2 regions of the Serratia sp. HNCC26DJ206 genome follow, and region 2 is predicted to be linked to the other one. Evidence: predicted binding sites of a transcription regulator. Region 2 holds the regulator's gene; the other holds the start of a gene.

Region 1 (4,686 bases), on a different contig from region 2:
TTATCGCTATCTTTCTTGGCATTTCTGCTGCCCTGGTCGTTTGGCTATTCCACCGCAGCATGCTTGGGCTGGAGTGGCTGTTGCTGGGGCATGATAGCGGTAGTCTGGTGGCCGCCGCCGCGGCACTACCCGGCTGGCGTCGGGCACTGACTCCGGCGTTGGGTGGCTTGGTGGCGGGCTTACTGCTGTGGATTTATCAGCGCTATCGGCATCAGCACCCTGCGGCCCCTACCGATTATATGGAAGCAATAGAAACCGGTGATGGGCGATTGGACGTTGCTGCCAGTCTGGTCAAAAGCCTGGCATCGTTACTGGTGGTTTCCAGCGGTAGTGCGATTGGCCGTGAAGGGGCGATGATTTTGCTGGCGGCGCTGGTTGGATCGATATTTGCGCAGCGCTTTACCCATGCGCGGGAATGGAAGCTATGGGTAGCCTGCGCTGCGGCAGCAGGGATGGCCAGCGCCTATCATGCACCGTTGGCGGGCAGCCTGTTTATTGCCGAGATCCTGTTCGGCACGCTGATGCTGGCCTCTCTCGGACCGGTGGTAATTGCCGCCGTCAGTGCCCTGCTGGTCACCAACCTGCTCAACGGTGGCCAAGCCCCGTTATACCTTGTGGAGCCACTGGCTGCCCCCTCACCGGTACAATATCTGCTGATGGCACTGTTGGGCGTTTTGGCAGGAATATGTGGCCCGCTGTTCCTGTGGGCAATGTCCGCCAGCGGTCGGGCATTTAGATCGCTGAATCTCAACCCGCCATTACAACTGGCGTTGGGTGGGTTGATCGTCGGGCTTCTTTCCTTGCTGTTCCCTGAAGTGTGGGGGAATGGTTATAGCGTAGTGCAGTCATTGCTCAGCGCACCGCCGGGCATATTGCTGGTGGGCGCGATTTTGATTTGCAAACTGCTGGCGGTGCTGGCCAGCAGTGGTTCTGGTGCTCCTGGTGGCGTATTTACCCCGACATTATTCGTGGGTGCCGCACTGGGATCGCTGTTGGGGCAACTGTGTGCCTTGTGGCCGGAGCTGGGAAGCGCGGTGCCAATACTGATGGCGTTGACCGGTATGGCGACGCTGTTGGCCGCGACCACGCATGCCCCGATCATGGCGTCACTGATGGTATTTGAAATGACCGGGGAATATACCCTGCTCCCCGGCATTCTATTGGCTTGTGTGATCGCCACGACCATCGCGCGCGGGTTACGCGCGCAGTCGGTCTATCACAGCGCGTAGCGATCCATCAGGCCGGAGATATCCAGATACTGCGCCAGTTCGCGCTGTTCGGCACGTGGCAAATAGGGGATCTCACCCAACAGCGGTGCGGGAATACGTTGCTGCAATGCATCAATGGTTTCGGCATAGTGCGCTAAACCTGGGTTGATACGGTTGGCGACCCAACCCAACAATGGTAAGCCATCGTTAAGGATCGATTGTGCGGTCAGCAGCGCATGGCTGACACAGCCCAACTTGATGCCTACCACCAGGATCACCGGCAACTGTTCCTGCACCACCCATTCGGCATAAGGACGCAGATCGTTCATCAATACGCGCCAGCCACCGCTACCCTCTACCACTACGGTATCTGCCTTGGCAGAAAGATGCTGCAACCCACGGCTCATCACGCCGTAGTCAATATCCTGTGTAGCCTGCGCGTGGAAGACCTCATCCAGGCAGGTTATCGGGTTAACTTCGTCATAAGACAAAGGCATAGTGGACGAAGCCTGCAGAACCAAAGCGTCTTTATTTCGAATGCCTTCACTGGTTTCCTGACAACGCGCCGCTATGGGCTTATACCCCGCCGCTGAACGGCCCTGTGCAGCAAATGCCTGCAACAATCCGCGGGAAACCACGGTTTTACCTACGTCGGTATCCGTGCCTGTAACAAATAAGCGCTTTAACATGAATGGATTGCCCTGAAATGCTCCGTTAACAAAAGGATCGCCGCCGATCGCGGCGCGAGTAGCCTGACAGGGAAAAGTCTAGGGGATGCGAACTTGCAGGGGCTTGAGGTAGCTCAATATTTTTGCGGTAAACATTAAGAAATTCTGATAGGAGGAATTTACATTAGCCCTGTAACAGTTTCACCAGCAGCGAACCGTTGTATAGCGCATCTTTTACCAGCGCAGCACCCGGCATGGTGCCTTGATTGAAAAACTGAGTGGATTCAACCTGTACATGCTCACTGTATGCGGGCAAAGATTGCTGGCGGATACAGGAGGCAATCGCCGGATGGAGGATCTCAGCGGCTCGATTTAACGGCGAACCCACCAGGATTTTTTCTGGATTAAACAGATTGACCATGATCGCCACAATGCGCCCGACGCTATGCCCGACGCCAAGAATGATGTCTTTGGCTAATTGATCCCCGGCCAGCGCGGCATCGCACAGAGATTCGACGGTCAAGGGTGCACCGTGTAGCAATGACGTCATTGAGCCACCCAAGCGTTGTTGGGCGATTTCCAGCATGTTTTCAATACTGGCTACCGTTTCCAGGCAACCGTGATTACCGCAATAGCAGCGTTTACCGTAAGGATCGACCTGGGTATGGCCAATTTCCACTACGCTGCGGCTACCGGCATGCAGCACACGACCATTGGTGATCACCCCAGCACCGACGTTATGATCAATCACCACCTGAATCACATTCATGCTACCGCGCGAAGCACCGTACAGCGCCTCGGCCATGGTCCAGGCACAGATATCATGTTGCAGGTAGACCGGCAACCCAGTGAGCGTTGCCAACGCCGGGCCGAGCGCCATTTCTTGCACATCATAGAACGGCATGCGGTGAACAACGCCAGATGCGGTATCGATCATGCCGGGCAAGGTGATGGCGATCGCCGTTAAACGTTCCAGTTTGCTTTGATGGCGAATGAAAAAGCGGTCTATTTCACCCACAATACGTTGCAGTAAGGGGTCGGGGTGTTCAGCATCGAGCGGCAGCAGTTCTTCTACCACCATTTTGCTGCTGAGATCGCGCAGCGCCAGCGTAATGGTTCCACGGCTGATACGAGCAGAAAGGTAATGCCAGGCTTCGGTATCCAACACCAACCCGACCGCCGGGCGGCCACGGCTGCCAATTTCCTGATATTCGGTTTCTTTAACCAGATGCGCTTCAAGCAGCTCACGCACAATCTTGGTGATACTGGCGGGCGCAAGCTGGGCGCGTTTGGATAATTCGATGCGCGAAATCGGCCCCAGCTGATCAATCAGCCGGTACACTGCCCCTGCATTGGTTTGCTTGATTTGATCAATATGCCCAGGCTGCCCATCCGCAATCACAAACCTGCTCCTACTATTTTTCGCGCTTCTAAATAAAGACTAAGGGCTATGGTGGGGCTTTTGGAATACAGCGTCAACTATTTGATTCGTTATGTGATTAACAGCACAAATTCACCGACATTTAGCCTGGAAGCGCGTCTTATTTGTGCAGATTCAGCATTAGCTCCATCAAGGTTTGGGCCGCAACCGTGACTGGACGGTTACGATGATGCACCAACCAGACTTCGGTCATCGCCTCCGGTTCAGCCAGCGGCAGATAGGTGACACCATCAATTTTAACCCGGCCAAATGACGTCGGCAGGATAGAAATCCCTAACCCAGCGGCTACCAGACCGATAATCGTCATTGCCTCGCCCACTTCCTGAGTAATGTAAGGAGCAACTCCAGCATTGGCCAACAGCGCCAGAATTTCGTCATACAGCGCCGTACCGACCTCACGGGAAAAGAAGACGAACGGTTCCTGCGCCAGATCGGTGAAACGCAGCGTGCCAGGCGCAACATGAGTGAGCGGGTGACCATTCGGCACCACTGCCAACAACGGTTCGCGCAGCAGCAACTGATGCTGGAGCGCATCCGGCAAACGGGTATTGCGCATAACCCCCAGATCCAACGCACCGTTCAGCAAAGGCTCGAGCTGCTGCTTGGTATTGATCTCACGCATTTTGATATGCACATTCGGCGACAACTGACGGAACGCCCGCAGGCTGCGTGACACCACGCTGATAAACGGTGCAGAAGAGGTAAAGCCGATCGTCAACTCGCCGATCTCACCGCGCTCAAGCCGAGCGGCCCTTTCTGTCGCACGATTAACCTGATCGAGTACCTGATAGGCCTCCTTGAGAAACATCTCTCCGGCCTGAGTCAGCCCGACGTTGCGGTTATTACGCGCCAACAAGCGCGCGCCGACCATCTCTTCCAACGCCTGGATCTGCTGGCTCAGCGGTGGCTGGGACATGCGCAGCCGCTCCGCCGCGCGGCCAAAGTGCAATTCCTCTGCAACGGCGACAAAATAGCGCAGGTGTCTGAGCTCGATATTCATATTTTTAAAGTCTCAATTGCAATGATTAATATATTAGACAAAAAACTGCCCTCTCCCTATCATTTTGTGACTCAAGATGTGTTTTTGTTCTTCCGAACCCGGTAAGGAAATGCTGTGACAACCCCTATGCGTTCTGCGGCCGCCACATCGCAAGCGCTGCCCCCCGATGAAGTGCCCAAAGTTAGGCGCTCAACGCTGAATAAACACCCCTTTATTGAACGTGGCACTTCGCAATTTACGCGCGTCACCTTGGCCTTGTTCTCTGCCGGATTGGCCACATTTGCCTTGTTGTACTGTGTGCAACCGATCTTGCCGGTACTTTCGCAGGACTTTGGCATCTCCCCCGCCGAAAGCAGCCTTTCGCTTTCC
Region 2 (4,686 bases):
CTGCGCCGTGGTGATGGAGCCGATCCAAGGCGAGGGCGGGATTACCTCCGCAGATGCGGCGTTCCTGCAAGGGGTGCGTGAACTGTGCGACAAACATCAGGCGCTGCTGGTGTTTGATGAGGTGCAAAGCGGCATGGGCCGCAGTGGCAAGCTGTTTACCTATATGCACTACGGCATTACGCCGGACATCCTCACCACCGCTAAAGCGTTGGGCGGCGGCTTTCCGGTGAGCGCAATGCTGACCACGGAAGAGATCGCCTCGGTGATGCATGTGGGCACCCACGGAACGACCTATGGCGGCAACCCGCTGGCCTGTGCGGTAGCCGAAGCGGCGCTGGACGTGATCAATACGCCAGAAGTGTTGAGCGGCATTGAGCAGCGCCATAAGCTGTATGTGCAGGCATTGCAGAAGATTGGTGAGAAGTACTCAGTTTTCAGCGATATTCGCGGCATGGGGTTGCTGATCGGCGCAGAGTTGACGCCGGAGTATCACGGCAAAGCGCGGGACTTCCTGACCGCGGCGGCAGCACGGGGCTTGATGATCCTCAACGCCGGGCCAAACGTGATTCGCTTGGCACCTTCGCTGGTGGTGGAATTGCAGGATATCGAAGAAGGTATGGCGCTGTTCGAATTGGCGGTACAGTATGTGATTAGCGCTTAAGTCATTTGCAGGGGTGTTGGCCCCTGCAACATCAGCCTTCCTGCAGTTTCCGTTTCAGCCAGATACCGTGATGTGGGCGCTGGCGCCAGGCCAGCGACGAAATGGTGTGCATCACGCTCAGGTGCGAAAGAATACGTAGCAGGTGGCGTTCCATCTCGCTTGGCGGCCGATCGTTATGCAGCGTTGGGGGCTGCATAACGATCTTGCTGGTGCTTGGGCCGTCATACTCCAGCCTTTGTTGGCAGCTTTGCAGGGCAATTTCGCAACTTTGCAGATACTCTTTCGCCATCTCTGGCGTTAAGGTGTCGTGCTCGCGCGCCAGAATGGTCAGCGCATTCAGATGCTCAACAATAAACTGGCTGTGCGTGATCCATAAGCGCATATCCGCCAGATAATCTGACTCAAACCCTGGTTCCTGCATCGCCTGATTAAGCGAGGTGAACAGCGCATTATGTGCCTGATTGACCTGCATTCGTGCGTAGGCCAGCGTAGCAGGATCCGCCTCCTGTTCTTGCAGCAGCAGGCGTAATGCCGTTTGATCCTGCTCCAGCGCCTGATGGGCGTTCTTACGCAGCAGACCGCTCTGCCATTGCGGCCACAGCCAGATACTCCCGCCAAACACCAGCACGCAGCCAATCAGCGTATCAAGCAGGCGCGGTACCAGAAAATGGGTGCCGTTAAGCGCCAACAATTGCAGGGTATACACCGCGGTGACGGTAAACCCCATCACCGCCAGCCCATAGTTTTTGCGCAAGATCAGGTAGGCAGCCAGCGTGATCGCCAGCATGATGCTCAGCGTCAGGTGCTCCGGCAGTTGCAGTTGCAAGAGTCCGGCGGCGATCGCTAACCCGGCCAGCGTGCCGAGGGCACGATGTTGGATCCTGACGCGCGTGGCGTTATAGCCGTTCTGGCTGACCAGCATAATGGTCAGCAGGATCCAATAGGGCTTCGGCAGGTTGAAAATCATACCCAGACTGCTACCCACCGCCAGTATGATGCCCAGCCGGGCGGCATTGCGCAGGGCGTTGGACTTCAACGACAGGTAGCTCACCACGGCGGGCCAGAACGGCAACCGCGCCTGGTTGGCCATCAGATCGCGCTGATACAGCGGGCGTTGGCTGCGTAACAGGCGGGCGATGCGGCTGAAGTGGTAAAAACAGAACTGGCCAACCGGGTTCTCGGCATGCTGCGTAGCCACCTTTTCCAGCGCCGCCAGCTCATTCTTCATACTGAAACGCGCTGAACGCCGGTGATAGAGAATATCGTTGGCCACGATGCGCAAACGCCCGGCGATCACTTGAGCGTTGCGGCGGATAATCGCTTCGGCCTGGCTCTGTTCCACCAGTTTTTGCACTTCTTCTGGCTGATGCAGGCTGACGGTAATGTGTTCCTGCAGATCGAGTGCCACCTGGAAAGTGCGTTGCAGGCGTTTTTGCTCTTGGTTATTGGCATGGGGCAGGAAGTTTAACTGCTGATATAACAGGCTGATCAGATCCATCACTTTCTGCTGGCGTTGCAGCAGCGGCGGCAGTGCGGTTTCTGGATCGATGTGCTGGGTCAGCAGCGAATATTTGGCTTCGAAATAGTCTGCCAACTGGATATAGAGCTGGCTCAGGGATTCGCGCATCGGTTGCTCTTTCCACAGTTTGAACCAGAACCAGGTGAACAGCCCGTACCAGGCGGTGCCGACCAGATACAGCAGCGGCGCATGCCAGATCGGCACGTGTCCGGCCATGCTGAGAGAAAAGATGGCAGCGACCAGCGCGGCGGGCAGCAGACGTGCGTGCAGCGGGCTGATTTCACCGCTGACGCCCAGCAACAGCGCCATCGCCAGCATCAGTAAGGGTAACGGGATATGCCACAGCAGCGCCTGTTGCAGCAGCAAACTGCTGAGAGCAAACAGGGAACCGCCAACGGCCAGACGTTTGAAAAAGCGTTTGTGCGGCGTATCCAACCCGGCGATGTTGCAGCAGGCAGGTACCAGAGAGAACAGCAGGCCGAGTTGCAGGTTGCCCATCAGCAGGAAGAAAACCACCGGCAGGCACAGCACCAGCGTTTGCCGCAGTGCATAGTTGACTTCCGGGTGGTAGATCAGGCGCCGCCACATGATGAATGGGGGAAGTTAAAAAAAACGGCGTATCGCTACGCCGTTTCTTCAATAATTAACGCGTGCCGTAAACGACAATAGTTTTGCCGTGGGCAGAAATCAGGTTTTGATCTTCGAGCATTTTCAGAATACGACCGACGGTTTCACGTGAGCAACCGACGATTTGACCAATTTCCTGGCGGGTAATCTTGATTTGCATGCCATCCGGGTGAGTCATGGCGTCGGGCTGTTTTGCCAGGTTCAGCAGGGTTTGTGCAATGCGGCCGGTAACGTCAAGGAAGGCGAGGTTACCCACTTTCTCTGAGGTGATTTGCAGGCGGTTTGCCATCTGCGCAGACAGGCGCATCAGGATATCCGGGTTAACCTGAATCAACTGGCGGAATTTCTTATAGGAAATTTCAGCCACTTCACAGGCTGTTTTCGCTCTAACCCAGGCACTGCGCTCCTGGCCTTCTTCAAATAATCCAAGCTCGCCGATGAAATCCCCCTGGTTGAGGTAGGACAGAATCATCTCTTTGCCTTCTTCATCCTTGATCAGCACCGCCACGGAGCCTTTCACGATGTAGTAGAGCGTTTCGGCCTTTTCACCTTGGTGAATCAGCGTACTCTTTGATGGATATTTGTGGATATGGCAATGAGACAGGAACCATTCGAGAGTCGGGTCTGTTTGCGGTTTGCCGAGAACCATTCGCTGTTATCCTCTGTTGTTATCGCTGCCTTGTATCACAGGGGTCAGAGTTCCCTGTAAAACGTGCTTATAGCCCGGTGTTTTATAGAGTGGCTATCAACAGGTTTTGAGGCATGTTATAGAAATACGCTTGTACCCTAGCATATTAACTTGCGCCAAGTGCTGCAAGCTACATTCTGTTAACATACCAATATAGGGTCCTTTCCTCGGACATTCCCTGAAATCGGTGACCTGGAAAGAGTTCTTGCGGCTCTGTTTGTAGCACAGAGTGAGGCGGGTGTCTTGTGTTGTCTCGCTTCAGTATGATTAGCATCAGGTTCCGTTGCCAGTTTCTATGCGAAAGCGTACCCTGATTTTGAGAAATTAACTGGAGTGTACAAAATGCAGGCAAGAGTTAAGTGGGTAGAAGGACTGACATTCTTGGGCGAGTCTGCGTCCGGCCATCAGGTATTAATGGACGGTAACGCGGGCGATAAAGCGCCAAGCCCGATGGAAATGGTCTTAATGTCGGTTGGCGGTTGTAGCGCCATTGATGTGATGTCGATTCTACTGAAGGGCCGTAACGATGTCCGTGACTGCGAGGTAAAACTGACCTCGGAGCGCCGTGAAGAAGCACCGCGTCTGTTTACCCATATCAACCTGCATTTTATCGTCACCGGCAAAGGGCTGAGCGACAAGATTGTTGAGCGTGCGGTTAACCTGTCTGCCGAGAAGTATTGCTCGGTCTCGCTGATGCTGAGCAAAGCTGCCAGCGTCACCCACAGCTTTGAAATCTGTGAAGTGGCCTGAAGCTACCAGCGGTAACTGTGGCAGTGGTTGCTCAATAAATGCAGAAATCGCCGCGCCGTGATGGTTAGCGGCGATTTTTGTAAGTGCAGCACACAGTACTGCGCCTGCGGCAGGTTGTCGATCGGCAACGTCACCAGTTTTTGCTGCAAATGGAAAGGCGTGTTCATCGCCCGCGCAACAATGGTCAAATAATCCGCCTCCAACACCATATTCAATCCACATACCGCCGAATCTGAACGAATGGGCTTATTGGTTAATTGCTGATAAAAGCTGCCGAGCACCGTTTGCAGTTGCTGGTAATAACCCATGTCGGTTTCTGGCAGCAGCCATTTGGCTCCGTGCAGTTGATCCAGTGATGTTGCCTGTGCCAGAGGGTGTCCTCGGCGCGCAATAATGCAAAACGGGGCTTTGAACAGCGGGGTACAGATCAAGTCTTGCAAT

What was found. Region 2 encodes CRP, which controls carbon source genes, mostly activating them, when cyclic AMP is high. Its sites were predicted from a motif close to ATGTGANNNNNNTCACAT; they were not measured.
Region 1: the regulator CRP is predicted to act here: its motif matches at 3,370-3,387, upstream of mlc (sugar metabolism global transcriptional regulator Mlc).

What each region holds. Positions count from the first base shown of each region.
Region 1 covers NZ_JBXUGP010000004.1:50,349-55,034, reverse strand. The annotation lists gene clcB (voltage-gated ClC-type chloride channel ClcB) at 1-1,229, shown strand, start outside; gene bioD (dethiobiotin synthase) at 1,217-1,897, opposite strand; gene mlc (sugar metabolism global transcriptional regulator Mlc) at 2,061-3,278, opposite strand; gene AC2A1E_RS03925 (LysR family transcriptional regulator) at 3,418-4,317, opposite strand; gene AC2A1E_RS03920 (MFS transporter) at 4,444-4,686, shown strand, end outside.
Region 2 covers NZ_JBXUGP010000034.1:33,194-37,879, forward strand. The annotation lists gene argD (bifunctional acetylornithine/succinyldiaminopimelate transaminase) at 1-661, shown strand, start outside; gene AC2A1E_RS20090 (YccS/YhfK family putative transporter) at 693-2,768, opposite strand; gene crp (cAMP-activated global transcriptional regulator CRP) at 2,824-3,456, opposite strand; gene AC2A1E_RS20100 (OsmC family protein) at 3,838-4,245, shown strand; gene AC2A1E_RS20105 (LysR substrate-binding domain-containing protein) at 4,248-4,686, opposite strand, start outside.